4 regions of the Clostridium moutaii genome follow, and region 4 is predicted to be linked to each of the others. Evidence: riboswitches for the same ligand, from Rfam matches in the RefSeq annotation. Region 4 holds a riboswitch; each other region holds the start of a gene.
What was found. A riboswitch is a leader RNA that binds a small molecule or an ion and turns the genes downstream of it on or off. The one in region 4 is predicted to bind thiamine pyrophosphate.
Positions count from the first base shown of each region.

Region 1: linked by a shared signal. The riboswitch ahead of AB8U03_RS01635 (TatD family hydrolase) and the one ahead of tenA (thiaminase II) in region 4 are both predicted to bind thiamine pyrophosphate.
Region 2: linked by a shared signal. The riboswitch ahead of thiD (bifunctional hydroxymethylpyrimidine kinase/phosphomethylpyrimidine kinase) and the one ahead of tenA (thiaminase II) in region 4 are both predicted to bind thiamine pyrophosphate.
Region 3: linked by a shared signal. The riboswitch ahead of thiC (phosphomethylpyrimidine synthase ThiC) and the one ahead of tenA (thiaminase II) in region 4 are both predicted to bind thiamine pyrophosphate.

Region 1 is NZ_JBGEWD010000001.1:304,373-312,664, reverse strand. Features, by position in the region: gene AB8U03_RS01665 (MBL fold metallo-hydrolase) at 1-614, opposite strand, end outside; gene AB8U03_RS01660 (hypothetical protein) at 808-1,140, shown strand; gene AB8U03_RS01655 (5-methyltetrahydrofolate--homocysteine methyltransferase) at 1,160-1,795, opposite strand; gene rlmD (23S rRNA (uracil(1939)-C(5))-methyltransferase RlmD) at 1,871-3,235, opposite strand; gene AB8U03_RS01645 (RDD family protein) at 3,239-3,817, opposite strand; gene AB8U03_RS01640 (LTA synthase family protein) at 4,001-5,851, shown strand; TPP riboswitch at 5,929-6,031, shown strand; gene AB8U03_RS01635 (TatD family hydrolase) at 6,099-6,833, shown strand; gene AB8U03_RS01630 (ABC transporter permease) at 6,850-7,602, shown strand; gene AB8U03_RS01625 (ABC transporter substrate-binding protein) at 7,615-8,292, shown strand, end outside.
Region 2 is NZ_JBGEWD010000007.1:48,254-56,545, reverse strand. Features, by position in the region: gene pepT (peptidase T) at 1-663, shown strand, start outside; gene AB8U03_RS08775 (hypothetical protein) at 736-858, shown strand; gene AB8U03_RS08770 (amino acid ABC transporter permease) at 883-1,521, opposite strand; gene AB8U03_RS08765 (amino acid ABC transporter substrate-binding protein) at 1,542-2,345, opposite strand; gene thiE (thiamine phosphate synthase) at 2,508-3,122, opposite strand; gene thiM (hydroxyethylthiazole kinase) at 3,113-3,922, opposite strand; gene thiD (bifunctional hydroxymethylpyrimidine kinase/phosphomethylpyrimidine kinase) at 3,967-4,770, opposite strand; TPP riboswitch at 4,924-5,026, opposite strand; gene AB8U03_RS08745 (amino acid permease) at 5,124-6,554, opposite strand; tRNA gene AB8U03_RS08740 (tRNA-Leu) at 6,923-7,009, shown strand; gene AB8U03_RS08735 (GntR family transcriptional regulator) at 7,326-8,009, shown strand.
Region 3 is NZ_JBGEWD010000005.1:21,708-29,999, reverse strand. Features, by position in the region: gene AB8U03_RS06675 (M20 family metallopeptidase) at 31-1,230, shown strand; gene pdxS (pyridoxal 5'-phosphate synthase lyase subunit PdxS) at 1,758-2,627, shown strand; gene pdxT (pyridoxal 5'-phosphate synthase glutaminase subunit PdxT) at 2,629-3,207, shown strand; gene thiC (phosphomethylpyrimidine synthase ThiC) at 3,427-4,740, opposite strand; TPP riboswitch at 4,865-4,964, opposite strand; gene AB8U03_RS06655 (carbon-nitrogen hydrolase family protein) at 5,243-6,166, shown strand; gene ggt (gamma-glutamyltransferase) at 6,407-8,014, opposite strand; gene ade (adenine deaminase) at 8,278-8,292, opposite strand, start outside.
Region 4 is NZ_JBGEWD010000009.1:71,582-79,873, forward strand. Features, by position in the region: gene recQ (DNA helicase RecQ) at 1-509, opposite strand, end outside; gene AB8U03_RS10590 (YitT family protein) at 870-1,700, shown strand; gene AB8U03_RS10595 (glutaredoxin family protein) at 1,803-2,033, opposite strand; gene AB8U03_RS10600 (hypothetical protein) at 2,224-2,412, shown strand; gene AB8U03_RS10605 (ABC transporter substrate-binding protein) at 2,555-3,571, opposite strand; gene AB8U03_RS10610 (ABC transporter permease) at 3,568-4,311, opposite strand; gene AB8U03_RS10615 (ABC transporter ATP-binding protein) at 4,308-5,063, opposite strand; gene tenA (thiaminase II) at 5,066-5,725, opposite strand; TPP riboswitch at 5,806-5,917, opposite strand; gene AB8U03_RS10625 (ABC transporter ATP-binding protein) at 5,999-6,607, opposite strand; gene AB8U03_RS10630 (ABC transporter permease) at 6,658-7,407, opposite strand; gene AB8U03_RS10635 (ABC transporter substrate-binding protein) at 7,370-8,292, opposite strand, start outside.

The DNA.
Region 1 (8,292 bases), on a different contig from region 4:
GAATGTCCTATTAAAAAATAGTCTGCATCTATATCCTTTATTTTATTTAATGACAATAGACTGTCTTCTATATTATATAAGTACGGAAAAGAATATTTATCAAGTATTTCACTGCTGAATATGGAATCTCCCAGAAAACATACCTTCTCAGGTGTCACTATGCCTATATGTTCTATGGAATGACCGGGTAGTGGAATAATGATAAATTTTTCTTCATTTAATTTGTTTATTCCATAATCTAAAATAAAATCTACATCTATAGGTTTGTTACTTCTATCAAATGCCCTTGAAGGATAGGAAGATGAAAGCATAGATGAGAAAAGTTCTTGATTTTCCATAAATAGTTTTTCATTTTTAGAGGTATAAACCAGGCAACCTGGATAATTCTTTTTAAAGTATAAATTCCCGCCGCAGTGATCTAAATGACTGTGGGTATTTATTATAAACTTAGGATGAAGGTTATTTTCTGTCAGTAAATTGTCCATTTTTTTAGCCTCACTATTATTTATACCTGTATCTACAATTAAGCAGTTCTTATTTTTAAAAATAAAAATTCCACAATTAGTTGGACTATCTATATAATAAGTATTGCCTTTTATTTTATTCAAATCCATTTAACGACACTTCCTCTTAGAATTCTATAAATATTTTAACATATATAGATGATAACATATTTTATTCTTTAAACAAAGTTATGAACTAAGTACAAAATCATCATGTAAATTTTGAAATTTATATGTTATGGTGATATAATTTTTAATAAGTGTCTTTATCCTGAGAAAATATTTAAATATGGAGGTATCTTATATGGATTCAACAATGACAGGTCTGTTAACTTTTTTAGGATTTATGGGTATTATTCAAGGGCTGGGAATGAAATACAGCAAGTCAGTACGTAAAAAGTTCATGCTGGATGCAGAAGGCGTGGACAAGAAATATGTTAATTTTAAAATAAATTTTCTTATTACAGTGGGAACAGTAATATTAGTCATTGAATTAGTTACATATTTCTATTCTCAATTAGGCAATAAATTGGAAATATTGCTGTCTGCGTTTTTACTTTTGGCGATTACTTCGGATTTCGTATATAAGAGAATTAGAAATAATCGTAATAAAAAACAAAATATAAAAAGAAACTGAGATAGCCATAGTGTATAAATTAAGAATTTTTCATATTACAGAGATCCCTGTTGGGACATCTGGAACAATCATGATCTTTTTTGCTTAGGGGCAGGCTTTTATCAGCTCCATATATATATGCCATGGAGTGGGTTGAGGAAAGCATATAGCTATCTGTGACAGTCAAATTTAAAAAATTTTCAGCATCTAGTCTGTCAAGTATGTATTTTTGATATTGAAGTGGTATTTCTCCATCACCAGGTGATATCCTGCAGCTTAATCCTAATTTTAATTCTTTGGACTTATTATAAATATGGTTGAAAAGTTGGGAACTTGCTTCAAATAGATAGGAAGTGAGCATAGCATCCATTACCATACCTTCTTTCATGTTTCCATAAGAAAAAAACTCATTTATTTTTTTGCTGCAGGTATCTCCAATAGTTATAATACAGTACACTATGTAATTATAATCTTTTATAATTTTAAAATTAAAGTTTTCCTCTCTCTTTTGTATATCAAATATACCTACTGGTTCTATTGTTTCATATACTATGGGAAGAAGCTTATTATATAAGCTTTCCATTTCTTCATCTGTCAGTATTTTACCATAGGATTTTATAGTCTGTATTACTTGAGCCTTATTTAATTTAAAATCGAAATCCAATATTACTTCCATCTTGATTATTCCTCCACTATTATATAAGATAATTACATTATACAATATATTATGGGATGATTTAAGATGAAAATACTATAGATCATCATTTCTAACCAGTTTAGCAACCGTTTCCACATGAGGGGTGTGGGGAAACATATCCATAAGCTTTACTTTATCCAATCTATATCCGGAGGCAGTTAGTGTATTTAAATCCCGGACAAGTGTCTTGGGATTACAGGATACATAAATTATTTCTGGAGCATTGAAATTTATAATCTGTTTCAGTGCCTTGGGATGGACTCCAGGCCTTGGCGGATCCAATATTATTAAGTCAGGTTTATCCTTTAAAGTTTCCATTACATGTACTACGTCTCCGGCTGTAAATCTACAATTTTCTATTCCATTTAATCTTGTATTCTCATTGGCAGATTTTACTGCTTCTTCTATGAGCTCTATACCTATTACTTTTTTTACATGAGGGGATAGTATTTGTGCTATGGTTCCAGTACCGCAGTATAAATCAAAAACTGTTTTTGAAGAGGCATCCTCAAGAAAACTTCTAATTATACTGTACAGCCTTTCAGTGGCTTTGGAATTGGTCTGAAAAAAGGACTCGGGGTAAATTTTAAACTTCAAACCTAAAATTTCCTCTATTATATAATTATTTCCATATAATATTTCCATTGAGTCTATTTTAACTACATCTGATAAACTGTCATTTGTAGTGTGGAGTATGCCCATTAGCCTGCCTTTGTAATTTAGGTTTTTTAATATTTTAGTGAGCTGGCTAAAATCAAATTCAGTTTGAGAAGTTGTTACAATATTTATTAGAATTTCTCCTGTATTTCTGCCTTTTCTAATCACTAAATTTCTTAAATATCCATTGTGACTCCGTACCCTGTAATAGGGTAATTCATTTTCCCTGAAGTAGGTTACAATTTTATTTAGCACCAGTGTAAAATCCTCATCTACTATTTTACAATTATCCACATTTACAATGTCAAATGCTTTTCCTTTTATGTGCATGCCCAAGTTCAGAATGCCGCCCTTTTGTGAATCTCCAAAAGTGAATTCCATTTTGTTTCTGTATTGAAATTCCTCGGGACTTTTTTCTATACCCATAAATTCAAAATTTTCAATGGAGGATTCTTCAAACAAATCCAGAACCTGCTGCTTTTTTAGTTCAACTTGTATATTATAAGGTATAAATTGAAAATTACATCCACCGCAAAGATTAAAATGGGGACAAGTAGGATTTATTGCATAACTTACATTTTCAATTATTTCTAGCATCTTGGCTTCTGCATGTTTATTTCTTTTTTTTGTAATTTGTGCTTTTATTTTTTGACCGGGAACAGCATTTTTTATCAATACCTTTATTCCATTTTCTTCTGCTATTCCCATAGCCGGAAACTGTAATTTTTTTATGTAAAATTCATACTCATTTCCCTTTTTCAATTTTTAATCTTCTCCTTTTGATGTCCTAGAAAATTTTTCACCTAATGTTTTTTTCAACTTGCAGCTTTTCATTATAACAGGATATAAGATCAATACTATTAAAAATACTATTATAAACATACCTTTCATATCTGCTATATAACATCCAAACAACAGTCTCAAAATAAGATCAAATAAATATAGACATGCTAATGAAATTGCAGCTGTGACAGCTGTATCTATAATAGAAGATTTTAAATTGCCAGGTACCAAACTTTTTTTCTTCTTAGAACCAGAACTATTATCAGAGGTTTTTTCATCTGAACTTTTTTCATCTACTGTATCACTTTTATTGCTTTCCTCTTTAATATTGTCAATTTTAGTATTTTCAAGGTGTTCCTCTTCTTCCTGACCGGATTCCTCTGGTTTCTCCTGCTCTTTTGTTTTCTTAAGCTGTTCTTCTTTTTCCTGTTTTTCTTTCCTTTTAGTTTCCTCTAATTTTTTCTTTTCTTCCATATTTTTATTTTTAAGTTCTTCTAGAAACTGCTTTTTTGCATCTTCATCTACTGAGAGCTCATTTTTATTTTCATCTTTTTCGTCCATTAAATACATACCTCCTTGTTATTTTTAACCTTTCCATAACAAATATATTATGCTACACTATGGCATCTATGTAAATAGGTATAAAAAAATCTTTCATTATTGTTCACATATTGTTTTACAATTTTGTGGATTAGTTTTATAATTTTAGTGTTATATGAATTTGGATAATCGAGGATATTTAATATGAATAGGGTAAATTTATTTTTGCTGAATTTTTTAGATGTAATCTTTTTTATAATATGTGTAACTTTTAAAATATTAGTATATGGCAGGCATTTGGAAACAGGATATATAAAAACTGAATCACTTTTTATTCCAACTATTGCCTCGGTAATTATTATTGTTTCCATATCCTTTATTTTTAAAACAAAAGTACGTTCAAAAATGCTCTATATATTGAACATCATAATCAGTTCTTTTATAGTAAGCGATTTGATTTATTTTAGATATTTTAAGGATATTATATCCCTGCCTGTACTTATAAGCGGATTTCAATTGGGTGCAGTAAAATCCAGTGTGGCAGATTTGATGAATTTTAAAGACTTTCTGTACTTTTTTGATGTTATATTTATAGTGCCGTTTATAAATAAGTGTGTTAGAAGCAGAAAAACTGATATTTCCATAAGTTACAGGATATCAGTGCTTGTAGTACTTCTTTTTTTGGGGGTATTGACGGATTTTAAAAGCTTTTATAATCTGTCCAAGGAGCAGCCACGACTTTTGAGTACAATGTACAATAAGGTATACATAACCAGAAAACTAGGTATTTTAAATTACCACTGTCTGGATATTTACAATTCAATTTCTGCCAATATAACTAAATTGGCACCTATTTCTAAAGAAAAAGTTGATACCATAGATGATTTTATGGATAAAAACAAATCGGATAATAAAAACTTAAAGGGATCTGTAAAGGGAAAAAATTTGATAATGATACAGGTGGAAGCTCTTCAGGAATTTGTAATAAATGCTTCCATAAATGGACAGGAGATAACTCCAAATTTAAACAGGTGGGTGAAGAGATCCGAGTATTTTGATAATTTTTACTATCAGGTAGCTGCAGGAGGTACTTCCGATGCAGAGTTCATGACCAATAATTCCATGTATCCAGCTCCTGCGGGAGCAGTTTATTTTCTATATTCAGGAAATAAATTCCAGGCAATGCCTGAAAACTTCAAAAACAATGGCTACAGTACAGCAGCATTTCATGGCTTTAGGGAAAATTTCTGGAACAGGGATATAATGTACAAACGCTTTGGATTTGATGATTTTTACGGTGAAAAAAGTTATAGGCAAGATGAATCCATAGGGCTGGGATTAAGTGATAAATCTTTTTTAAATCAGTCACTTGTAAAATTGAACAATATGAAATCACCCTATTATGCTTTCTTAATAACACTCACAAGTCATTTCCCCTACGATGCTGTGGATAAATATGGTAATTTTGATGTGGGAAATTTAAAAGGAAGTCTTATTGGAAATTATCTGCAGGCCATACATTATACAGATGAGCAGCTGGGAATGTTTTTGGATAAACTTGATGAAAATGGAACACTGAAAAATTCAGTTGTAATGCTTTATGGTGACCATTATGCAATACCTAAGGACAAAGAGCAGCAGCTGTTCAAATTTTTAAATATGAGTTCTACTTCTGATGTGAACTGGGAAAAACTTCAGAAAGTGCCTCTTCTCATACATTTTCCCGATGAATCGGTAAAAGGTGTGAATAATACCTATGGGGGTGAAATGGACATATACCTTACAGTATGTAATTTATTTGATCTTCCCGGAAAAGATATGTTTGGGAAAGATCTTTTCAATCCCAATAGTCAGAGGATTATATTTAGAAATGGTTCTTTTATAGATAAAAATTATTATTATTCCTCCCAGGATGATGTGTACTACAATGTCAAGACCGGAAAAAGGATACCTGAAAACAGCAGCCTTAAGAAGGATGAGGAGGATGTGTTAAATCAGCTTGGATATTCCGATTATATACTAAAACATGATGCAATTGACAAATTGGATAAATAAATTGTGAATGTGTACATAAAATATTTACATATTTATAAATAAGTGATAATATAATAATGTAATAAATCTAATATTGTCTGTAGTGTCAGGGGTGCCGTGACGGCTGAGAAAAGTGAAAGCTTTAACCCTTTGAACCTGATTCGGGTAACTCCGACGTAGGGAAACCGCTTTACAATTCGTATCCTGAAGCACTATTTATAAATAGTGCTTTTATTTTTTGTCAAAGTTTTATAGGGGGATAATTTAGATGTTTGTTGATGCTCACAATCACATGGATTTTTATGGCAAGAACTTAAAAAAAGCACTTGATATCATAGAAAAAGATGATATCGTGACTTTGGGATGTTCCATGGATCTGAAAAGTTATATTTTCACAAAAAAGATAAGTGCAGAAAATGAAAATATAATACCCTGTTTTGGAATACACCCCTGGGAAGCATATAAAAATTGCGGTGATCTTGATGGCTTTGACGGTTATGTCAAGGAGTGCAGGGCCATAGGAGAGATAGGTCTTGATTATTATTGGGTTTTGGAGAGTGAAAAATATCCCAAAATGGGCAGGGTATTTGAATACTTTCTGGACAGGGCAAAATACTATGACAAGATAGTAAATATTCACACCAAGGGAGCGGAAGAAAAAATACTGGAATATATAAGAAGTTATAAATTGAGAACACCTATAATTCACTGGTACAGCGGAAAGGTGGATACTCTTAAAGAACTTTTAAAATTGGGATGCTATTTTACCATAAGTGTTGATATAGGGTATTCCAGGCTTACAGATGAAATAGTGAAGATTCTTCCCATGGATAGAATATTGACCGAAACAGACGGACCCACTTCTCTTGAATGGGTGAATAAAGAGTATGGATACCCCTGTGAAGTTGAAAATATTGTAAAAAAGATCTCCAGTATAAAAGGGACTCAATATGAAGAGGTTAAAGACAAAATATCCAGCAATTTTAACAGATTTAAATTATGAATTTAAGGTGTTTAAAATGAAAAAATCAGAAAATATTCAAGATAAGATATACCCGGTAGTTACCATAGCAGCAGTTGTGGTTTTATGGCAGATAATAGTGAGCTTTCAGTATATACAGCCTTATATTCTTCCTTCTCCATGGGATATTATAAAGACTCTTGCTTCGGACTTTAAAAATATAATGGAAAATACGGAAACCACGCTTTATGAATCCTTTATAGGATTTTTCATATCCATAGTATTTTCTTTTGTACTGGCTATAATAATGGACAGTTTTCATGTGGTCAAAAAATCACTTTATCCTATTTTATTAATATCCCAGACAGTTCCCACTATAGCCATAGCACCGCTTTTTATAATATGGTTCGGATTTGGAGCACTTCCCAAGATAATAGTTGTAATAACGGTATGCTTTTTTCCCATAGTTGTAAGCCTTGTAGATGGTCTTGAAAAAATAGACATGGACTACATAAATCTGTTCCATAATATGAAGGCATCAAAATTACAGATATTTTACCATCTAAAACTTCCCTATGCTCTGGTCAACTTTTTTTCAGGTTTGAAGATTGCCGCAACTTACATGATAATGGCTGCAATTATAGGTGAATGGCTGGGGGGAGACAGCGGAATAGGTGTATACATGGTGAGGGCCAAAAACGCCTATCAGCTGGACAAGGTATTTGCCTCAATTCTGGTTATTGTTGCAGTGAGCATTGCAATAATCTATATGATAGACTTTATAGGCAAAAAAATAATACATTGGAAATAAGAGGGGATAATAATGAAAAAAAGCAGATTTATATTTTTAATACTGGCTATTTTTACAATCGTACTGGCATTGGACGGATGCGGGACAAATGATAAAAAGGAAACATCAAATTCCTTAGACAAGACAACTGTAATATTGGACTGGACTCCGAATACAAATCATACTGGATTGTATGTGGCCTTGAATAAAGGATATTATAAGGATGAAGGACTGGATGTCAAAATAGTTCAGCCTTCCGAGGGAAGCGTCACAAATCTCATAGCAGCTGGGAAAGGTGATTTCGGAGTCAGTTATCAGGAGGATGTCACCTATGCACTTACAAGTGACAATCCTCTTCCTGTAAAGGCTATTGCCACTATAATTCAGCACAATACGTCAGGTTTTGCCGCACCTAAAAGCAAGAACATAAAAACTCCCAAGGATTTTGAAGGAAAAGTATACGGAGGCTGGGGATCGCCTTCTGAAGAAGCAGTACTTAAAGCTGTCATGGAGAAAGACGGAGGGGACTTCAGCAAGGTTAAAATAGTGAATATTGGAAATGACGATTTCTTTGCAGCTACAAAAAAGAATATAGATTTTGCATGGATTTTTGAAGGATGGACTGGAATTCAGGCAAAGTTGAAAGGTGAAGATTTGGATTATATACCTGTTAAAGATCTGGATCCGGCTCTTGACTACTATACACCTATT
Region 2 (8,292 bases), on a different contig from region 4:
AATGCTGAATTTGCCTATACTATAGATGGAGGCTCCATTGGAGAATTAGAATTTGAGAATTTTAATGCGGCTTCTGCAAAAATAACGGTTTCAGGGAGAAATGTACACCCAGGTGAAGCAAAAGGTAAAATGATAAATTCAATGCTTATAGCCGGTGAATTTATAAACATGCTTCCTAAGGATGAAATACCAGCAGCTACATCAGGTTATGATGGATTTTATCATCTTGTTTCAATGAAAGGTGATGTGGATAAAACCACACTTAATTACATTATAAGAGATTTCAACCAAGAAAAATTTGATAGAAGAAAAAAATTGGTAGAAAAATATGCAAATGAAATTAATAAAAAGTATAATAAAGATGTCATGAAGGTTCATATATCAGAACAATATAAAAATATGAAAGAAAAGATTGAATCTGCAAAATATACAGTTGATATAGCTTTTCAGGCCATGAAAGAAGTTGAAGTAGAACCTAAGATTGTACCAATTAGAGGGGGCACTGATGGGGCTAGGCTTTCATTTATGGGACTTCCAACTCCTAATATATTTACAGGAGGACATAATTTCCACGGTAAATTTGAATATATACCAGTGTTTGCCATGGAGAAGGCAGTACAGGTTATAATTAAAATAGCTGAGATAGCCGCAAAAAAATTATAGTAACTCTTTTTAAAATTTGTAATATTATATTCAATATAAGATATCAAGTGATTTTTAGTGGAGGGGGTATGGATGAAGGATATTAATGAATTTAAAATAACAATGGAGATAATAGAAGAATGTTTACAAGAATGTCTTGAAAATAAAGATGGGCATGAAGAAAAGGATAAAGCACGCCCTGTTAGTAATAGATAAGAGCGTGCTTTTCATTATAAAAATTTAATCAATTGAATATTTTTTTTCAAGATGTCTAAAAGCGATGACTAAAATTGAAGTTATAACCAGATATATTACAGCAGCTATTATAAAGGGAGTAATGGTAAAATCACGAGTTACCACTTCCTTTGCTGCTCTTAAAAGATCACCCACTCCAATGGTTGCAACTAAAGCAGAATCCTTTATTAAATTTATACTTTCATTACATACAGGAGGAAGTACATTTCTAGCAGTTTGTGGAATTATTATTTTTGTCATAGTCTGATAATAATTCATTCCTAAAACCTTGGAAGCTTCGTATTGACCCTTATTTATGGATTCAATGCCGGCTCTAAATATTTCCGCCAAATATGCAGCGTAATTTATAGTAAAAGCAATGCTGGCAGCAGCTAAAGGGGATAATCTTATTCCAATTACAGGAAGACCAAAGTAAGCAAAAAATAACTGTAAAAGCAGAGGAGTTCCCCTGAAGATCCAGGTGTATAAACTCAGTAAAGCTCTTAATGGTTTGATCTTAGATGTTTTTCCTACTGCTACTATGCATCCAAGAGGTACTGAGAATATAGCAGTTATAAAAAATAATTCTGCAGTTATTAAACTTCCCTTTAATATAAATCCTGTAATATCCATAAGATCAACCAATTAAATCACATCCTAACCAATTATTTTGCAATTATATCCTTATCAAACCACTTCTGGGATATTTTATCTGCGGTTCCATCTTTTTTCATAGAATCCAGTGCTTCATTCAACTTGTTTTCAAAGGTTGTGTCAGTTTTTCTAATGCCAACACCATAATCTTCCTTTCCAAAATTGTCATCAAGTATTTTATATAATCCAGGTTTTTTCTGTAAATAGTACCTCCCGACAACTTCGTCCACTACAACAGCATCTATACGACCTTGATTCAAATCCAGTAGGGCTTCAGTATTATTTGAATATTTCCTGACCTCTTTTAAGGATTTAGAAGTGGCAGTATCTGACTTCAATGCAGTCTCACTGCTGCTTCCCAGTTGAAGCCCTACAGTTTTACCTGATAAATCTTTCTTGTTTTTTATGTTGGAGTCATTTTTTACCACAATTATTTGCTTATTTTGAAGATATACTTTTGAAAAGGATATCTGTTTTTTCCTGTCATTTGTTATAGTTAGACCATTCCATATAACATCTATGTCTTTGTTTTTTAAACTGAGAATAATACCGTCCCATTCTACGGGTTTAAAGACCACCTTCACCCCCATTTTCTTTGCTGCTGCCTTGGCCATATCTATGTCAAATCCTACAATTTGTCCTTTGGAATCCCTAAATCCCATTGGAGGAAAGCTGTCATCCAGACCTACTACAAACTCACCTTTTGATTTTATATCATCCCAGGATTTATCAGTCTGCTGAGTTTGTCCACATCCTGAAAGCATTGTTCCCACTAGAAAAGCCACAAGGGCTAAAACACCTAACCTTTTTTTCATTTTATTACCTCCCATTAAAATTATAATTACAATAAATATTATAATTTACCGTGATAAATTTGTAAACTGATAAATCTAGAGGAAGGATAATAATTAAATATAAAAAATACCGAGCAAATTATAAGACAGGATATAATTTACTCAGTATTTAGTATTTTTTAGTTAATATTGCCTGAGACTTTGGGCAGCAGCTTTTATATTGCTTTTTCCTAAAATGGCGGATATTACACAAATGCCGTCGACTCCTGTGGACAATATGTCTTTGAAGTTATGTTCATTAATACCTCCTATGGCAACGGCAGGTATGGTTATACTATTGTATATTTTACGGAGCCCTTCTATACCTATAGGAATATCTATGTCTTTTTTAGTTCCAGTATAGAATATGGTGCCTATTCCAATGTAATCTGCACTATTTTTTTCTGCCTCTACAGCTTCTTCTACATTGCCGGCAGATATACCTATTATTTTATCTTTACCTAATATTTTCCTGGCAGCAGTTAGGGGAATATCACTTTGACCAAGATGTACACCATCTGCATCTACAGCTTGAGCTATATCTAATCTGTCGTTTATTATAAAAGGGATTTTATAATGAGTGGTGACTTTCTTGATTTCCAAGGCAATATTGTAAAATTCTTTTGAAGAAATGTCTTTTTCTCTCAGCTGTACCAGAGTAACACCACCTAAAATTGCATCTTCTACAGCCTTGGATAAGTTATCTTCTTTTAATAGGTTTCTGTCTGTAGCAAGATATAAACTATAATCTATTTCCATGTTATTTTTGCACCTTCTTTTAATCTTTGCTCACTTAATTCATATATGCAGTCTATGAGTTTAATTCTGAAGCTTCCAGGGGCAGTGGCTATTTTAAAAGCTTCTTCTCCAGCTATATTCATTGAAAGTATGGCACTTACAGTAGCTGTAAATTTATCTTCGGAAGCTCCACAGGCAGCGCCACAAAGAGCACCTACCATGCAGCCTGATCCGGTAACTTTAGTTAACATTTTTGTTCCGTTTTCAATTATGGCACTATTTTCGCCATTTGTTATGAAATCTTTTTTACCAGTGGCGGCAACTATGCAATTATATTTACGGGATAAGGCTATGCAGCACTCTAAAGCTCCCTCTCCAGTGTCTAAAGAATCAACACCTTTTACCTTGGAAGATTGTCCTGCTAAAAATTTAATTTCTCCTATATTACCTTTTATAACATCAATTTTTCCAACCTGGAGTATCCTATTTATAACTTGGACTTTCTTTGGAATAGCAGCACAAGCTACAGGATCTAACACTACAGGGATATTATGGATTTTTGCAGAAGTACTGGCTAAAATTGCAGCCTCTTCTTGTTCTTTATTGAGAGTCCCTAAATTTACATATAAGGCAGATGATAATTTGACAAAATCAAAAACCTCATCATAGGCTTCACACATAGCAGGCGAAGCGCCATAAGATAAAAGAATATTTGCACAGTCGTTTATGGTAACGTAGTTGGTAATACAATGGACAAGAGGCATTTTATTTCTAACCTCTGATAATGTTTTTGCTACTCTGTCTAAATTTGAATTGTTCAATTTTTAACCTCCTTTAATTTTAATATATTAATTGTAATTTATATTTATTGAAAAGGTATACCAGCTTTTTTATAAATTTCAACAAAATGTCCTACAGGGCCAACGCCACTGCCTATGGGAAATGAATTTTCTATTGCCTTAGTTATATACTGCTTTGATAGTTCTACTGCTCTGTCGATGGTATAGTTTTTAGCCAGATAGGAGGCTATGGCGGAAGATATAGTGCAGCCAGTTCCATGTGTGTTTTTAGTATTTATTCTGTGGCCTTTCAGGGTAAGTATTTTATTATTGTAGAGTAAAATATCATTGGCGTCATTACATCTATGACCTCCTTTTATAAATACATTTTTTACACCTGATTCTTTTATTTTAAAAGCTGCCTCTTCCATTTCACTTTCACTTTTAATTTTTAATCCGGTTAGAACTTCCGCTTCCGGTATATTCGGGGTTACTATATCTGCAATATTTACCATATCTTTTATGGCTGTTTCAGCTTCAGGTTTTAGGAGGAAATACCCACTTTTTGATATCATTACTGGATCCAGTACTATATTTTTAGCCTTATATTCTATTAGGAGCTTTTTTATTACAGATATGGTTTTGCTATTTGAAACCATTCCAATTTTTACTGCATCTACTTTAATGTCATCAAATACAGATCTTATTTGAGCCTCTACAATTTCAGGACTTATATCAAGTACATTCTGTACTCCCACTGTATTTTGTGCTGTAACAGCAGTTATTACACTCATGCCGTATACACCAAGGGCACTCATGGTTTTTAAATCGGCTTGTATTCCGGCTCCGCCTGAGCTGTCAGAGCCTGCAATTGTCAATACTTTTTTCATCTAAAACACCTCTGATTTATATTTATAAAGTGATTCCAGGGTTCAACATTGCTTATCATTCCCGCTTTGAAAAAGCTGTGGATGTTAGCAATGGTAGCCATCGGATAAATATAAAAGGTGTATGCGGAAAAGCATACACCTAATAAAAATCAAAAATTATGTGAAATTGCTTCCCTACGCCAGTTTTACCTGGATCAGGTTCAAAGGGTTAGAGAATATCTCTTCTCAGCTATACAGAGCACCCCCACAAACTATCCTATTTTTAAATTTATTGTACTACAGTAATAAAAATTTGTAAATTAAATTTGTTAATAATAAGAAAAAATAATTATAAAAAACTTTTACTATTAATTTTATTTTCCTAGAATTTCTTGTCCAGAATCTGATTGCCCAGGATTTGGATCTTTAGAATCAGCACTTTTCTTGTTTAAACCAAATATAAAGTAAAAAGCAAATAAAAGTACGAACCAGATAGCTCCTACAACAAGAGAAATCATAGTATCTTTGTTAAAAGCCAACATTACAACGACAAAAGCCAAAAATGCTAGGGTAATCCAGTTTAGATAAGGATAGCCAAACATTGGAAAATGCAGTTTTTTCACCTGATCTGGATTAAGTTTCTTTCTAAATTTCATCTGAGCTATTAAAATTATTCCCCAAACCCAAATCGCACCAAGTGTAGCGACACTTGTTACATAAGTAAATACCTTCCCAGGAGCTAAATAGTTAAGGACGACCCCAATTAAAAGGAAAAATGCAGAAACTATAATACCAGTAGTTGGAACATGAGTTTTACCCAGCTTTCCAAATACTTTTGGTGCTGTTCCCTGCAGGGAAAGATTGTAAAGCATACGTCCGGTACTAAAAATGCCGCTGTTGCAAGAAGATAATGCCGCAGTTAATACTACAAAGTTTATTATACCTGCTGCTGCTGATATACCCAGTTTACTAAAAGTTAAAACAAAAGGACTTCCAGTTGTACCAAGGGTATTCCACGGATAAAGTGACATTATTACAAAAAGTGCTCCTACATAAAATATCAATATTCTCCAGAATACTTTATTGATAGCTGATGGTATCGTTTTCTCGGGATTCTTTGCTTCTCCTGCTGTAACACCGATAAGCTCTGTACCCAAATAAGCAAACATAACCATTGTTACTGCCAGTGCTGGTCCAAATGCTCCTTTAGGGAAAAATCCGCCATGTGTCCATAAATTTGAAATCCCCATAGGTTTTCCGCCATTACCAAGACCAAATACAATCATAAGTAGACCCAATACTATCATTGCAATAATTGTAACTACTTTAATAAGTGCAAACCAGAATTCAAATTCACCATAAGCTTTTACTGCAATTAAATTTACACATGTCATTACAACAAGTGCTGCTAGAGCAGGTATCCACTGGGGCATGGTTGGAATCCAGAATTTAACATATACACCTACCGCGGTAATTTCGGCCATACATGTTACCACCCACATGAACCAGTATGTCCATCCAGTCATGTAACCTGCCAATGGTCCTATGAATTCGTTGGCATAGGCACTAAAGGATCCAGAAACAGGATAGGAAGTTGCCAGCTCACCTAAGGCCCTCATTATGATAAACATAGCAAACCCAGCTATAACATAAACGAATAGAATTGCCGGTCCAGCCGTTTGAATAGCAGTAGCAGATCCTAGAAATAAACCTACACCAATTGCTCCGCCTAGGGCAATTAACTGAATATGACGTTCTTCTAGACCACGTTCGAGATTTTCATTTAACGCATCTTTTTTACTCATAGTATTCCTCCTTAGTAGTTAGATAGACTCTATAATAAGTAATAAAAAATATTTGATTGAATTTAAGTCACCTCCGTTAGTCATCATACACTATTTAGAATATTCTTAAATAAATAGTATCATATTTTTTATTTATTCACAACTACTATTTCAAATTTCTGTGAATTAACAATTATTTTAGATTTAAATTATATTATTTAAAAAAATATATAAATAGTCTAGTAAAAATCATATATTATTTTAAAATACAAATGTATTATGAAAATAAAATTCATTTTTAAAATTATTCTAAGAAATAGGACAAATTTGGATTTTATAACTACCCCTTGACCTTAAATAATATTTATGATATTATATCTTTGTTACATGCCGAAGTGGTGGAATTGGCAGACGCAACGGACTCAAAATCCGTCGATAGTGATATCATGCGGGTTCGACTCCCGCCTCCGGCACCATAATAATTATACATAAATACTTAAAAGCGCTTTGAATATTCTATTCAAAGCGCTTTTAAGTATTTTAATATAAAAATGAACTCTCATATTAAAGATATTTTTATAGATTAGGAATAATTTCAATTTTATCATCATAATTATTTTATATACAGATTTTTTCATTCAGGATCAATCTATTGATTACAAGAAAGAATATAGTAATGAATTTTATATTTGAAATAAATGGTATATTATATTTCACTTGCATTTAATATACTGGGGGAATTATAATTAATTATATAGAATTAATTAAAAAGTTTTGAGGGAGGTAATGCAAGTGGAATATCAATTTTCACCCATAAGATTTGATAACAGGGGTTATATTAGAGATTCGGTATTTTCTATTTTGCGAAATGCAATATTGGACGGAAAATTGGAACCAGGTCAGCGATTAGTGGAACGTAATATTGCAGATCAGTTGAGAATAAGCAGGACTCCGGTACGCGAAGCAATTCGTCAACTCCAATATGAAAGGCTGGTAACCTATATTCCACGTAAAGGTGTAGTGGTTTCGGGGTTTAGTAAGGATGATATTGAGGAAATTCAGCTTATTAGAACTACACTGGAAGCATTGAGCTGCAGTATTGCAGCTGTGAAAATTAGTAATAAGGAATTAGATTATCTAACTTCAATTATTAACCAGATATCAGATGAATGCGAAAAGGGAAACAATGGAAAACTGAGTTCGTTGAATAAAAAATTTCATGAATGTATCTGGAAAGCGGCGGATAGTCCTCATTTATATTATTTCATAAACACACTTTGTGAATATGTCAATAAATTCACTCATTTAACTTACACTAAACCTGGTAGAATTGAAGAAGTAGTATTAGAGCATAATGAAATAATTGATGCTTTACAAAAACATGATGGTTCAGCTGCCTATGAGGCCATGAAAAAGCATGCGGAAAAATCCGGAGAAATATTTCTTAAAATGGCTTATGCAGATAAAAAGCATTGATTATGCTGTAATGCTTATGTATTTTGATGAAAATAATTATAGTGGAATTGTGGTTTTTTATATATAGGAGATTAAATACTGACTAAAAATATTCTAAAAATATTCTGAAAATTTGTTGAAATTAATATCAAAGGGTGATATAATAAAAATTGGAAAAGTTAATATTTACACTGTGAGAGTTACAGATAATATATAAACATATAGTTGTTAATGGAATTAATAAAGGCAATAGTCTTATATCAATATGGTATACCGTATACCATATTGACACAAGAATAAATTT
Region 3 (8,292 bases), on a different contig from region 4:
ATTTTTTTATTTAAAGAGGAGGTTCATATTATGAGTACAAACATTATTAAAAATTTTCAGCATGAAATAATCAATGAAATTGAAAGCAAGAAGGACACTTATATAAATATAAGTCACCTAATACACAATCATCCTGAAATAGGAAACCAGGAGTTTTTTTCTTCCAAATTGCTTATAGACGCCTTGGAAAAGGAAGGTTTTTCCATAGAAAAAGCTGTGGCAGGACACTCGACTTCCTTTATAGCCAGGAAAAAGTCAAATAAAAATTCTGGTGCCGTTATAGGATATTTAGCCGAATATGATGCTCTTCCTAATTTAGGCCATGCTTGCGGTCACAATATCATAGGTACAGCAAGTACAGCAGCAGCTATTTCCCTGTCAAAGCTCATAGATGAAATTGGTGGAGAAATTTTAGTATTTGGAACTCCTGCCGAAGAGGGCGGGGAAAACGGCAGTGCAAAGGCAAGCTTTGTAAAGCATAATTTATTTGATGGTGTAGATGCATGCATGATGATCCATCCTGGAAATAATAATTATAAAACAGTTAAGTCTTTGGCCAACGATCCCATTCAATTTGAGTTTATAGGGAAAGCAGCTCACGCAGCAGCTTGTCCCGAAAAAGGTATAAATGCGCTGGATGGAGTGATTCAATTATTCAATGGAATAAACGCCTTAAGACAGCATGTCACAAGTGATGTGAGAATACATGGCATTATAACTGATGGAGGATATGCGCCAAATATTGTTCCCGATTATGCTAAGGCCAAATTCTTTATACGCGCTGCTGAAAGAAGTACTTGTGATGAGGTCACAAAAAAGATTATAAATATTGCCAAAGGTGCAGCTTTAATCACCGGTTCTAAAGTCAACATAAGCTTTTTTCAAAATGAAATAGATAATTTCCTACTAAATAGTAAATTTGATGAAGTATTTGCAGACAATCTTAAATTACTTGGAATTAATTTGGATAATAAAATACCTGAAGGCCTTGGTTCCACGGATGCAGGTAATGTAAGCCATGTTGTTCCGACTATTCACCCCCATATAAAAATCGGTGATGACAAACTAGTAGGACATACTCCTGAATTTCGTGAGGCGGCAATATCAAAACAAGGTGATGAAGCTCTGTTAATTGGAATTAAAGCACTGGCTCTCACAGGGCTCACTCTGCTGACAGATAAAAACAAGCTTACTGCAATTAAGGAAGAATTCAATAGGCAACATTCTTAATAAAGTCCATGGATCAGAAATTACTATAGGATATAATTCTGTAGTAATTTCTGTCTTTCAATTATACTACTTAAACCCTATAAATATAGTTTATTGTTTTTAGTTAGTCACTTTAAAGATAATAATTTTTTCTGTCATGCCGTCATAATTTTAGTAGTAACTAAATTTTTTGCTTCATTCGGAATAGTAAATTCTGAATCAGCTGGAGTATCTCAAAATGACATAATTTACTGCTTTTCTGTTTCAAAAACTTCTGCATAAAACTCTACTGCTTCGCGACATTTCCCATTAAAATTAATAAATACATCAAAAAAGATGTTCAGATTGAACATCTTTTTTTACTAAATCTAAGTTTAACGAGATTAAGCCTTAAACTTATTCAATCTAATAGAATTAATGGAAAAAATAATGGTTAAAAATCTATCCGAGATGAGGGGCATTTTTAAATGATTGTATCGTTACATTTGAACTTTGTAATGTACATGATATAATCATTTAAAAAAATTAATAAATGAGGAGTTGTATTTATGTCAAAATATGAATTAAATAAAAACTTGGCGCAGATGCTTAAAGGCGGAGTAATTATGGATGTAGTAAATGTTGAACAGGCTATAATTGCTGAAAAAGCAGGAGCCTGTGCAGTTATGGCACTTGAAAGAGTACCTGCAGATATAAGAAAAGAGGGTGGAGTTTCAAGAATGTCTGATCCGAAGATGATAAAAGAGATAAAAGCAGCAGTATCTATTCCGGTTATGGCAAAGGTCAGAATAGGACATTTTGTTGAAGCTGAAATACTAGAGACTATTGGAATTGATTTTATAGATGAAAGCGAAGTTCTAACTCCTGCTGATAATAAATATCACGTAGACAAAACAAGCTTTAATGTTCCTTTTGTATGTGGTGCAAGAAACTTAGGTGAAGCTTTAAGAAGAATCGGTGAAGGAGCAGCTATGATAAGAACTAAAGGAGAAGCTGGTACTGGAGATGTAGTTCAAGCTGTTACTCATATGAGATGCATAATGGATGATATAAGAAGAGTTAAAAATTCACCAAAAGATGAGTTAATGACTATAGCTAAGGAATTTGGAGCTCCTTTTAATCTAATAGAGTTTGTTTGGGAAAACGGAAAGCTTCCAGTAGTTAACTTTGCTGCAGGAGGAGTAGCTACACCTGCTGATGCAGCACTTATGATGAAGCTAGGAGCTGAAGGAGTGTTTGTTGGTTCTGGGATATTTAAGTCAGGAGATCCAGAAAAGAGAGCTAAAGCAATAGTTATGGCAACAACATACTATAATGATCCTAAAATTATTGCTGAAGTATCAGAAAATCTTGGAGAACCAATGGTTGGTATAAACTGCAGTGAATTAACTAACAGATTTGAAGAAAGAGGCTGGTAAAATGAGAATAGGTGTACTTGCACTTCAAGGTGGAGTAATAGAGCATATTAATCATTTAAAAGACCTTGATTGTGAAACGATTGAAGTAAGAAAACCTGAAGAACTGGAGAATTTGGATGGAATTATTCTTCCAGGCGGGGAAAGTACAACTATTGGTAAATTACTAAAGAAAACAGGTCTTCTTGATAAACTCAAAGAAAAAATAATAAATGGTTTTCCTGTATGGGGAACCTGTGCCGGAATGATACTTCTTGCAAAAAATATTGAAAATGATGTGGTAAGGCATATGCAGGTAATGGATATAACTGTTAAAAGAAATGCTTACGGAAGTCAAATCAATAGCTTTTTAATACAAAAAAAAATAAATGAAGTTTGCACCGAAAAAATACCATTGGTATTTATCAGGGCTCCTTATATAACTAAAGTGAATGATGATGTACATGTATTATGTAAAGTTAATGAAAACATTGTGGCCGTAAGACAGTTTAATATGTTAGCAACCTCCTTCCACCCTGAGTTAACTGATAACCTTCAATTTCATAAATACTTTATTAATATGTGCAATAATAATTACAAATAGGATCGGAGTTTTCATGTTGTTGACATAAGAATTTTTGATTGAGGTTCATTGCTTCTAGAGTATATCTATGGATATTATTACCATTTGTGCATTTAAAAAGACTGTAATCAAATTTGAATTTACACAAATTTAATTACAGTCCCAAAATTCTTTACACTTTCATTATTAAATTAGACAGTATTCTCCATATTCTTCTTTAAATTTATCAATATCAATCATCTAATCATCATCTCTTAGAATGTTTATGTTCTTCCCATTCATTATTTTATTCATATTTCTAACTGCACACATTTTTCCACACATAGTACAGGTTTTTTCATCCTCAGGTTTTGAACTTTCTCTATATTTTTTTGCTTTTTCAGGATCTATAGCAATATCAAACATTTTATTCCAGTCAAGATTTCTCCTTGCTTTACTCATTTCATTATCCCATTTCCTTGCATTTTTAATTCCCTTTGCAATATCAGCTGCATGAGCAGCTATTTTAGTGGCAATTATTCCTTCTTTTACATCATCTAAATCAGGTAGTCTTAAATGTTCTGCTGGTGTTACATAGCACAAAAAATCTGCTCCACTAGATGCTGCAATAGCTCCTCCTATAGCGCTTGTAATATGATCATAACCTGGTGCTACATCCGTAACTATAGGTCCAAGTACATAAAATGGAGCATCATAGCATAGTTTCTTTTCAAGCATCATATTAGTTTGTATTTCATTTAGTGCCATATGCCCTGGACCTTCTATCATAACCTGTACATTTCTATCCCATGCTTTTTTTGCAAGTTCTCCCAAAGTCATTAACTCTTTAATTTGACTTGCATCTGTAGAATCGCAAATTGAACCTGAACGACATGCATCTCCTAAGCTTATAGTTACATCATACTTTTCACATATATCTAGTACTTTATCAAAATGCTGATAGAATGGATTTTCTTTATTATTTAACTGCATCCACGCAAAAAGCAGAGTTCCACCTCTTGATACCAAGTTAGTCAGTCTTGGATTTCTCTTGAAGATGTTTGCTGTTTCCCTATTTATACCTGCATGGATAGTCATAAAGTCTACACCATCTTTCGCATGAGTTTCTACAACATTTAACAAATCTTCTGCAGTCAAATCCTTTAATTCTTTGTCATAAAATCCAACAGCATCATACATAGGAACTGTTCCAATCATACCAAAATATATATCAACTATTTTCTTTCTAAATTCTTGAGTTTTACCAAAACAGCTTAAATCCATTATTGCTTCAGCCTTCATATCAATAGCAAGTTTTACCTTTTTAATTTCTTCTTCTATATTATTACAGTCTTTAGAAATTCCAAGATTTACATTTATTTTGGTTTTTAATCCTTTACCTACACCTTCAGCGTTCAAATTCTTATGGTTCTTATTAGCTGGTATAACCACCTTTCCCCTTGCAACTAATTTCATCAATTTTTCTATATCCATATTTTCTTTTTCAGCTACTGTTTTCATTTCTTTTGTTACTATACCTTTTCTAGCTGCATCCATCTGTGTTGTATAATTCATCTTATACCTCTCCTTATCCTTATAAATTAAAATTTTAAATAATAAAAGCATGCATACAATATATCTATTGCATACATGCTCAATAAAATTAGCTTCACAAACTTCTACACAAAAAATGTAAAGAAGTTATTTAATAATTGCTTCCTTCGCTAGTATTAACTGGATCAGGTTCAAAGGGATCGAATTTTTTTCATCTCAGCATTTAAGCACCCCTGCAATAGATATAATATTTAATTTTATAAATACTTTATTATTTTATATAAATTATGAAATAATATTCTATATTTGTCAAGTTTATATTAACTTAGAAGAATTATACATACTAAACTTGAGCATTAGATTGAGAAATTTTAGCTTGATTCAAAAGTTAAGAATTTCATTACCAAATAAAAGCAGTATGAATATCTTGTTAATCTATAACAAAATCACTTATAAGAGGCACAGAAGCAGTGTAATCCTTTAGTTTATATGCTATAATTATTAAAAAATAGGAGGTATTATTATGAAACAATTAGAAAAAGATTGTAAAGTTGCTCTTATACAGGCAGCACCTGTTCTGTTTAATAAGGATGCAACCATTGATAAAGTTGTTCAGGAAATTCTTGAAGCCGGAAAGCAAGGTGCCAATCTGATTGTCTTTCCGGAATCTTTTGTTCCTTGCTATCCATATGGAATAACCTTTGGCTTTACCGTAGGCAGTCGTACCGAGGAGGGTAGAAAAGACTGGAAAGTTTATTACGACAATTCTGTCATTGTACCAAGTGCTGATACAGACCGCATCGCCAAAGCAGCCGGTCAGGTACATGCCTATGTCAGTCTTGGTATCACAGAAAGAGATATCAATAATTGTACCCTTTATTGTACTAATCTGTTTTTCTCACCGGAAGGAAAGCTTGTCGGCAAGCATCGTAAATTAAAACCAACCGGTGCAGAGCGCTTCATCTGGGGTGACGGTAATGAAGGTGCCTTTCCTATCATTGATACTCCCTGGGGAAATATGGGTAGTTTGATCTGTTGGGAAAACTATATGCCTTTGGCACGTGTAGCTCTTTATATGAAAGGAGTTACACTTTATCTTGCACCTAACACAAACAACAATGAAGAATGGCAAACCACAATACGTCACATAGCAATAGAAGGACACTGTTATGTAATTAATGTCAATCAATATGTGACAAAAGATATGTATCCTGATATCTTCCATTGTCCGGATGAAATAGCAAAATTACCAGACGGTGTTCTTACTGGCGGTAGCTGCATTGTCGATCCATTTGGACATTACGTCACAGAACCTGTATGGGATAAGGAAGAAATTATTTATGTAGACATCGATATGGAGCAGGTTCCACTTAGCCGTATGGAATTTGATGGAACAGGCCATTATTCACGCCCAGATGTTCTAGAACTTGTTATTCATGAAAACTAAATCTAAAGCACATGCTAAAATAAAAATTATTAAAGACATAAGTATACCTACTATCAGGGAATGAACTTTGTAGATTCTCATGGCCAAAGTGAAGTTGTTTATGCTTTCTGCACAAGCATAAATAATCCTTTTAAAATATAAGAGTCTACTTTAAATTTTATGATTAATTATAGTAGGCTCTTGTGTTTACATTATATAGTATATACTTTTCAATATATGACACAGCTGCTGATATTATTCCTACCAGGAATATACAGTACCATCACCTCTCCAATCTGTTCCACCAACCAAAACTCCATTTTCATTTTTCCATATTATCTGCCCTCTTCCAAATACACCGGTATCAATATCATAATTTACATTATGCCCCCTTGTATATAGATCTGCTGCCAGATAAGAAGGAAACTGCTGTTCAAGGCTTATATCCTTTCCATAAGTCCAGAGCCACCTGGGTGCATCCAATGCCGCCTGAGGATTTAGTCCAAAATCAATAGAATTCATCAATACCTGAACATGCCCCTGAGGCTGCATAAATGCTCCCATAACTCCAAAGGGACCCACTGGATTATTATCTTTCATTAAAAATCCGGGAATTATGGTATGATAAGGCCTCTTTTCAGGCTCCAGGGCATTTATATGTTCAGGATTAAATGAAAAATTATTTCCCCTATTGTGTAGGGCGATACCTGTTCCTGGCACAACTAATCCTGAACCAAACCCCATGTAATTGCTCTGTATATAAGATACCATGTTTCCCTCACCATCTGCAGTAGCAAGATAAACGGTACCTCCCTTCATACTTTTATCCACTTCGGGCATAAAAGCAGTTTCTCCTATTTTCTTTCGCCTTTCTTCTGCATAAGATTCCGATAATAAATCCTTTATATTGATTTTCATCTTTTCCGCATCGGTAACATATTTTAAAGAATCTTCAAAAGCCAATTTTACTGCTTCCATCTGCCTATGATACCTGTCTTCAGAGTCTCTTTCTCTAAATTCAAATCCTTTTAATATGTTCAATGCCATTAAAACAGTTATACCCTGACCATTAGGAGGTATTTCATATACGTCGTATCCCCTGTAATTAATGCTTATGGGCTTTACCCACTGAGGCCGGTATTTTTCCAAATCTTCTTTTCTTATGTACCCACCGGTGTCCCTTGAAAACTTGTCTATCTTTTCAGCCAGTTCTCCCCTGTAAAAGGCTTCTCCCACAGTTTCAGCTATGATCTTTAATGTTCTTGCATGATCCTTTAAAGTTACTATTTCTCCTATTTTAGGTGCTCTTCCCTTAGGTGCAAAAGTTTGAAACCAATATTTAAATTCATTGTCCTTTAAATTTTGTTTAAACTCCCTATATGATTTTTCCCAAAGACATCCTACAGTAGGTGTGACGGGATACCCACCTTCTGCATATCTTACAGCAGGTTCTAAAAGCTTTTCAAAGGAAAGTTTTCCAAAGTTTTTCCAAAGTTCTGACCAGGCAGCAGGAATCCCCGGAACATTTACAGGAGCCCAGCCGAACCTCGGCATTTCCTTATATCCTCTATTTTTTAAAATATCTATGGATATACCTTTTGGAGATGGTCCGCTGGAATTTAATCCGTAAAGTTTTCCATTATGGTACACTATTGCAAAAGCATCTCCTCCAATTCCATTGGAAGTTGGCTCGCATACCGTTAAAGCAGCTGCTGTAGCAATGGCAGCATCTACTGCATTTCCTCCATTTTTTAAAATCTCGAATCCGGCTTCTGCTGCAAAAGACTGAGATGTGGCTACCATTCCATTTTTCCCATAAGAGGCCTGTCTTGTTGTTTTATATGGATTATATAAGGCATTAAATATCATAATATCTCCTCCAAAACATTTCTATATTTAATTTGTAACTTTAGCTTTATAACTGCATACAATATATAAAAAATAAAATTTAATATCTCTATTATAAAGTATTATTCCGTTTGTAAAACCTTGGATTATTATTCAGGGTTCTTTTATAATGATTTTATTTGGTAGGCTTTTTGGTTTATATTTATTTTTAATTTACATAATATTTATAATGTAAATTAAAAATATTATTAAAAATATAAAGCTTTAAAATACAAGTCCAAAGGTTAACCTTGTCTTAT
Region 4 (8,292 bases):
GTAACTACAGGTCTTTTGGAAAAATCGTCTATAAATTTCCAAATATATGTATAACTCACTCTAAAATCGTGTCCCCACTGTGAAACGCAATGAGCTTCATCCACTGCCACCTGAGAAACCTGCATACTTTTAATAAGATGGCAAAAATCAGTGGATTCCAGTCTTTCAGGTGCCACATACAGTATTTTTATATCTCCATTTTTTAGATCCGAGCATATATTTAAAATTTCACTTTGAGAAATAGAACTATTTATATAAGCAGCTCCTATGCCCAAATCTTTTATACTATCCACCTGATCCTTCATAAGAGAAATCAGGGGGGATATGACAATAGTTATACCTTTAAAAAGTAGGGCTGGTATCTGATAACATATGGACTTCCCCCCTCCTGTCGGCATTATAGCCATGGTATCTCTGCCACTTAATATACTTTCAATTACGTTATTTTGATCTCCTCTAAAATTTTCATATCCATAGTATTTGCGTAAAACCTTTAAGGCGCTGTTAATCAATGACTTCACCTCTATATTTTATATATTCTATACAAATTATAGCATATAAAATTGTGGTTTTAAAATTGTCACTTATTTTAAAATATCTGCGTAAAATACTTATATAAAAATATTATATAAGTTAATAAATATTATCTTGATATATATACTTTAATTCATTATAATGAGTATTGTAAATAATAATTGGCAATTTATTTAATCAGATGGTAATTTTAATTATGAAATGTATTTGTACTCATAATGGTATTAATTCATTATTATTAAACAAAAAATCTGCCATGTGAGCAAAGTCTTTCATCCCAAAGGGACGGAGGGCTTTTATAGTGCTTATCTTTTTAAAAATAGGAGGGAAGTGGAATGAAAAAAAATTTATGTGATTTAATTGTAATTTTATTGGGATTATTTTTATTTTCTTTTGCTTTGAACGTTTTTCTTGCACCACATAAAATTGTGCCAGGCGGGGTTTCTGGACTAGCCATTGTACTGGAATCCGTACTTCACATAAAAAGGTCAATATTAATAGGCATTTTTAATGTGCCCATTTTTATTCTGGGATTATTGACACTGGGTAAAAGGTTTGTGTTGAATACAGCATTAGGTGTTTTTCTCGTTCCAGTATTTGTAGAATTGACTAGTAATATTGCTCCTTTTACCAACGATATCCTCTTATCCTCCTTGTTAGGCGGTGTACTCACCGGTATTGCTTTAGGGATGCTTTTAAGCAGACAATCCTCTGTAGGCGGCACAGATACCATTGCTAAAATCATATCCAAATACACACATAAACCTGTGGGGAAACTAATGATGAGTATAGATCTGTCCATAGTAATGCTTACCTGTTTTGTTTTTGGTATAGAAAAAGCTCTCTACGGCATAGTAACGGTATATTTGATTGGAAGAGTTGTAGATATATATATTAAGGGCTTTACCGATTCCAAGTCAGTATTCATAATTTCCGATAGAATTGAGGAAATCAATGATCTGATCTTAACCAAATTACACGGTGGAACTACCAAAATTGAGGCAAGAGGCGGATATACAGATGACAAACGTGACATATTAATGTGTCTTGTGACAAATACGGAGCTGGTAAAACTAAAAAAATTAGTAAAAGAAGTTGATATAAATGCCCTGGTTTTAATACAGAATTCTTATGAAGCCTACGGCAAGGGATTTGGTACAGCTTAATTAATTTAAGAGAACCTTGTTCATTATATGTGAAAAGGGATGCAGGGATAAAATAATTTTTATCCCTGCATCCCTTTTCTGACTTTATAATAAATTTTATCATCAAATATTCAAAAGGCTTTCTACTTTTGATTCATTAAATCCCACAAGATATTCACCATCTATAACTATGACGGGAACTGATCTATATCCTTTTTTCATTAGTTCCTTTCTCGCATCGGCATCTGTAGTGATATTATGCTCTGTAAAATCTATATTGTTTTTTGTAAAAAACTCTTTTGCACTGTGGCAGTACTGACAGGTGCTAGTTGTAAATATGTCTACCTTACTCATAAAAACCATCTCCTTGTAACATTTACCTTTCAAATTTATAATATCACATTGATGTGTATAATTCAATAATAGTTATTAAATAATACAGAATATATTCAATAACATGAAATACAGACTCAATTTTATTAAGCTAAATATGAATAAAATCATTAATTCTTACAAAATATATTAATGGAAAGGTGGGAATGAGATGGATTTAACAACAGAAGATATGATAAAAAATAAGCTTCTTGATGTACAGGAAAATGTAAGAGACTTTCAAGAGTACTCAAAGAAAATAGATAATAAAGAAATCAATGAAAAATTTAAACAATTTGCAAAGGGATCTGCATTGGAAGCACAGGAATTGGAAAAGTTGCTTAATAAATATGGCAAATAATCTAGTTTAAATTTTTATAGAGAGAATTTAATCTCTCTATTTTTTATTCAAAGCTGCACTCTCAGTTTCTTCAAAGTTGTGGATAAATACTTATATATCCTGATCTTTAAGTACAGCTTTATCACAGCACAGTTCACAATGACTATTTATTATAATCTAGAACATTCACATAAAAATCTTCCGCATTTACATCCTTTTTTAGAAGTCCCTGTTTTTTTAACCAATCTATATTGTTCTGCCATACTCTTTTATCCTGACTTAAAAAAGGCTCATCTTTTGATTCCATTTTAGGTAAAAGTATACTGAGGCTCTTTTCCTCAACAGCTTCTTTAAGTGGGAAACTGCCTTTCTGTTGATTGTCCATGAGTATCTTCAATGATTTATCTGGATTATTTTTTGTATATTCAAATCCCTTCTGGGCGGCTTTCATAAATTTTTTGATGGTTTCGGGTTTTTCCTTGAGAGTTTTATCACTGGTTACAAATACTTCTTCATAATAATTTGGCACTCCATATTTTGAAGGATCAAAATAATTTACAGGATGATTTTCATTTTGCATCATTAAAACCTCATGATTTATAAGGCCTCCCGTAGTTGCATCCACCTTTTTAGTTACCATGGATGATAAAAGATCAAATCCTACATCCACCATTTTAACAGTGTCCGGATTTCCCCCATCCTTTTTAACCATGGTCTTTACATATTCTGTATTCAATGGATTTCCCGAATAACCTACAGTCTTTCCCTGAAGATCTTTTGGAGAATTTATATTATTTCCCTTCAAAGCTATTATGACATTAAGTGGAGTATGCACTATTGCCCCAACTGATTTTACGGGTACTCCCTGGTTAGCCCTTGCGATTACAAGATCCGGCTGATAATAGATTCCAAGCGTTGCTTTTCCTGCAGCTGGAAGAGTCAGCGGGTCTGTAGGATCTGATGGAAATTTGATATTTACCTTAAGCCCTTCTTCCTTAAAATATCCCTTTTCAATAGCTGCATATATAAAAGTATGTATGGCATTTGGATACCAGTCAAGCACCAAATCCACATTCTCCAATTTGCCATTATCGCTTTGGGATGATTTACTGCCGCATCCCGTTAAACCAACCAGCATTAAAACTGATATCATAAAAGCTAAAATTTTTATTTTTTTCACACTTCATTCCTCCCTTTTACTATTTTATTTTCAAGCACACTTATAATTTTAACCATAACCAGTGCAACTGCAGACAATATTACAATAGGGGCAAAAACTCCGGCACCATCCAGTTGTGTCATCATTCTCTTGCTGAAATATCCAAGACCAGCCTGTGCTCCCAGCCATTCACTTATAGCTGCACCTACCACACTTAGCGGGACTGCTATCTTAAGAGCAGAAAAAAAATAAGGAAGTGCTGCTGAGAACTTCAATTTTATAAATATATCCTTTTTACTGGCACCATATGTAAATAGAAGTTCCTCCATATCCCTTCTTGTTGAACGAAGCCCATCATATACATTTATTGTTATGGGGAAAAAAGTTATGAGTATGGTTACCAGTACTTTACTCCATATTCCATATCCAAACCACAGCACAAATATAGGTGCAAGTGCAGTTATGGGCACTGTCTGAGTTACAATTACAATTGGATAAAGAGCTCTCTGCACCTTTTCACTAATATTCATGGCAGCAGCAAGGAGCACTCCAAATATTATGGATATTCCAAGTCCCTCAAAAGTTACAAGAAGAGTTGCCGGAAGGTGAACCAAAAATAGAATGTCTTTCAGTTCCCATATTTTTTTTACAATTGCCGTAGGAGAGGGAAGTATATACATGGCATCTATATATCTGGCAATTCCCTCCCAGGCTGCAAAAAATAACAGGCATATTATTATGGATGATCTGTATTTTTTCACAACCTTACCCCCTTTTTCAATTCACTTATAAGCTCTCCCTTTATTTCTAACATATCAGGGCTATCAAGCATACCTCTTGTCCTGGGATAACTTAAATCCACTTTTATTTCTTTAAATTTTCTTATGGGACTTCCATCTGTTATAAATATCTTTGTTGATAAAAAGAGGGCTTCTTCTACATCATGTGTTATGAACAACACCGTTTTATTTAAATTTGACCATTTATCTAAAAGCCACTCCTGCATGGAAAGTCTTGTTATTGCATCCAGCGCACTAAAAGGTTCATCTAAAAGAAGCATATCCGCTCCTGTAAGAAGAGTTCTTGTAAAAGAAACCCTCTGACGCATGCCTCCTGATAAATCCTTCGGGTATTTATTCTTGTATTTTTCAAGTCCAAAGGCCTTAAGTATTTTTTCAGCTTCATACCTTGCTTTTTTTAAATCCTCACCTTTGATTTCAAGAGGCAGTGAAGAATTTTGAAGTATAGTTCTCCAGGGTATTAAAAGGTCATTTTGAGGCATATATCCTATGTATCCTTTTTTCAAAGCATTAATATTTCTATTTTTTAAAAATATATCTCCCTCAAAAGGCCTTTCCAATTTGCAAATAAGTCTGAACACAGTGCTTTTGCCACATCCGCTGGGACCTACTATACTTATAAATTCACCTTTATTCACAGTAAAGCTCAAATTTTTTATTATGAAATCAGGATCTTCATCATATTTAAAACTTATATTTTTAAATTCCAGCACGATTACATCCCCTTTTTATATGCCATGTTCCAAAACATTCTCTCATATTCACTGGTATTTATAAAAATTTCCTTTAATTTTTTAAATTTCTTCTCCGATATGTCCTCAGTTAGATGATCAAGCAGATCAATTATCCACTCGGTTTCCCTTTCATAATCCTCTGATGCATATCCATTTATCCACTGTCCATAAAATTCATGCTGGGCGGCACCATCTATTTTGCTCAGTTTTTTTCCAATTAAGTAATAACTCCACATACAAGCTAGAAGTGAAGTAGTCAAATCCATTAAATCACCCATCTGAGACACTGACAACATATAATTTGTATATGAAATATTTTCAATGGAAGCTCTGGTATTCTCTATATCCTTTTTCCCAATGCCAAGTCTCTTCATATAAGTCCTATGTATATTCATTTCCCCATTTAATATATTATCCACCATTTTGGAAAAGCCCCTCATCGTACTCTCCTCATTGGATTTAACCACTCCAAGAGCATATATTTTTACATAATCCAAAAGATATATATAATCTTGAATCATATAGAATTTAAATTTATCTATCTCCAAACTTCCATCTGCTATCCCTTTTATGAAAGGATGCTGATAATAAGAATCCCATATGTCCTTTACACTGTCATACAATTTTATAGATGTCTTCATATAATCCCCCTTTTTCAATTCACAATTATTTTCATAAAAAAAGGTACAACCTTCTGAAGAGGTTTGTACCTTTACTCGCTAAATTACATGTGGCCTCTTCCTACGCTGGCATTAACCAGATCAGGTATAAATAGGGTCTAAGGATTTAATCCTTACTCTCAGCCGGTAGCACCAGCCCCCCCGGGATATATAAAAGTATTTAATTTTATATATTACATAAACACCAATTATATTACTACAATAATTGAAATTAATCAATATTTCTATTGCATTTCACTCCAGCGAATAAACTATATGACCTAGCTCACTTGCTTCTTCTTTATCATGAGTTACCAGTATAATTGTTCTTTTATTTTCCCTATAAAGTGATAAAAATTTCTTTATTATGTCACCTTTTAATCTATCATCCAGGCCTTTAAAAGGTTCATCCATTAAAAGCAAATCACTTTTGTAGGCAAAGGCCCTGGCAAGTGCAACTCTTCTCTTCATACCACCGCTTAATTCTCTTGGAAATTTACTCTTGCAATTTGACAATTCCACCATGCTTAAAAATTTATTTACAGTTAAATTCACCTCAATTTTACTCATTATTGACTTCAATACAAAGGCCACATTTTCGTACACTGTAAGATGTGAAATCAATCTATCTTCCTGAAAAATGTAAGATAGCCTGCTGCTCTCCAAATCCACCTGTCCACTATAATCTTTTTCAATTCCACTTATAATATTTAAAAGAGTGGTTTTGCCACAACCTGAGGGTCCAAGTACCACTGTGATTTTGTTTTTTAGAAAGTTCACATTTAAATTTGTAAATACAGGCACTCCCCCATAGGACTTATTTAAATTTCTAATCATAACTTCATATTTATCATCATTTTCCATGCAAGCTACCTTCCTCTATACTTACGCAATTTAAATTTTCATATTAGAAATTACTTTTTTACATCTAAATAATGTTTAAATATCTTTTCAAACATAAAACTCAGTATTACAACTACAATAGTCCATGCAAACAGCTCCTGAGTTTCAAGAGTTGTTTTAGAATTTAAAAGATTTAATCCTATGGAGTAATTAGGTGTACTCAATACTTCTGACGCAACTGAAACCTTCCAGCCAATTCCAAGGCACATGAGTATACCTGACACAATATAATTTTTTATGCTTGGAAGATATATATCTTTTAATAAATATTTTTTTTTAACCTTATATACATTTGCCATCTGAATTAACTTTTCATCCACAGACTTTATTCCCTGAATTACATTTGTGTATACTATTGGAAAACATATTAGGACAGCTGTAAAAATAACCACATAAGATGAAGTAAACCAAATTAAAGCTATAATAATTATGGACATAACAGGAGTTGCCTTCATTGTAATTATAAGAGGATCTAGAATTTCTTCTATAAATTTGTTGAGACCTGCAGCTACACCAAGCACAATGCCTACAATTACAGATATCAAAATTCCTGAAATTACCCTTATTATGCTGCTAAAAACACTTTTCCAAAAATAAGCTTCTTTCATTAAAACAAATAGTGTTTTTATTACCTCAAAAGGTGATGGTAAAAGAAGTGAATTATTTATAAAAATGGAGCAAAACTCCCATATAGACAACCAGAATATTAATATAAATAATTTTTTAATTACCTTTGGTTCCACTGTAATAGAAATTCTCATCCGGTATCTTTCCCCCAACAGATTTTGGATCACTTTCATATAAAACTTCATAAAATTTTTGAAGAATTTGTTTTCCATCTTTTGCACTTATAAATACTATATTACTGTTTGGTATGGCCATCTCTGCCACTTTAGCCTTCGGAATTATGCCATCTTTTTCCATTAGTTTTCCAGCCTCTGTCTTCTTTGAATTTACAAAATTCACGGATTCCTTGTATTTATTTAAAAAGTTATCTAAATCTTTTCCCCTTTTATCTATAAAAGACTTTCTAAATACGATAGTTCCCATAGCCAGCTTACTTTGTCCATTGGAAGCTTTATCCCATTCCTTGGTTAAATCTATAGGCACCTGCAAACTACTGTCTTTCATCTTAGTTGTAGTTACAAAAGGTTCCGGCAGTACTGCTAAGTCCACTTTCTTAGCCGCTACTGCTGCTGCCAGATCACTGTGATTCATTTTATAATCAATAATTACATCTTTTCCAGGTTCCAGACCATTTTTTCTCAATATGTAATTTAATATGAATTCCGGAGTGGCTCCCTTATCACTTGAATAAATGGTTTTCCCCTTTAAATCAGCTATACTTTTCACTGCATTGCCATTTTCTACAATGTATAAAACACCTAAAGTGTTTATCCCCACAAGTTTAATTGAACCCTTTGTCTTATTATATAAAATTGATGCTAAATTTGAAGGCACCGCTGCGCCGTCCAATTCTCCATTTATAAGCTTGGATGTTATCTGATCTGGTGAATCGTACAAAGTTATGCTGTAGTTCTCTTTATCCTCCATAAGTTTTGCCATGCCCATTCCAGTAGGTCCTTTCAAAGCCGCAATTTTAATTTTTTCTTTTTTAGTCTGGGATGCAGTATTATTAGAGCTAT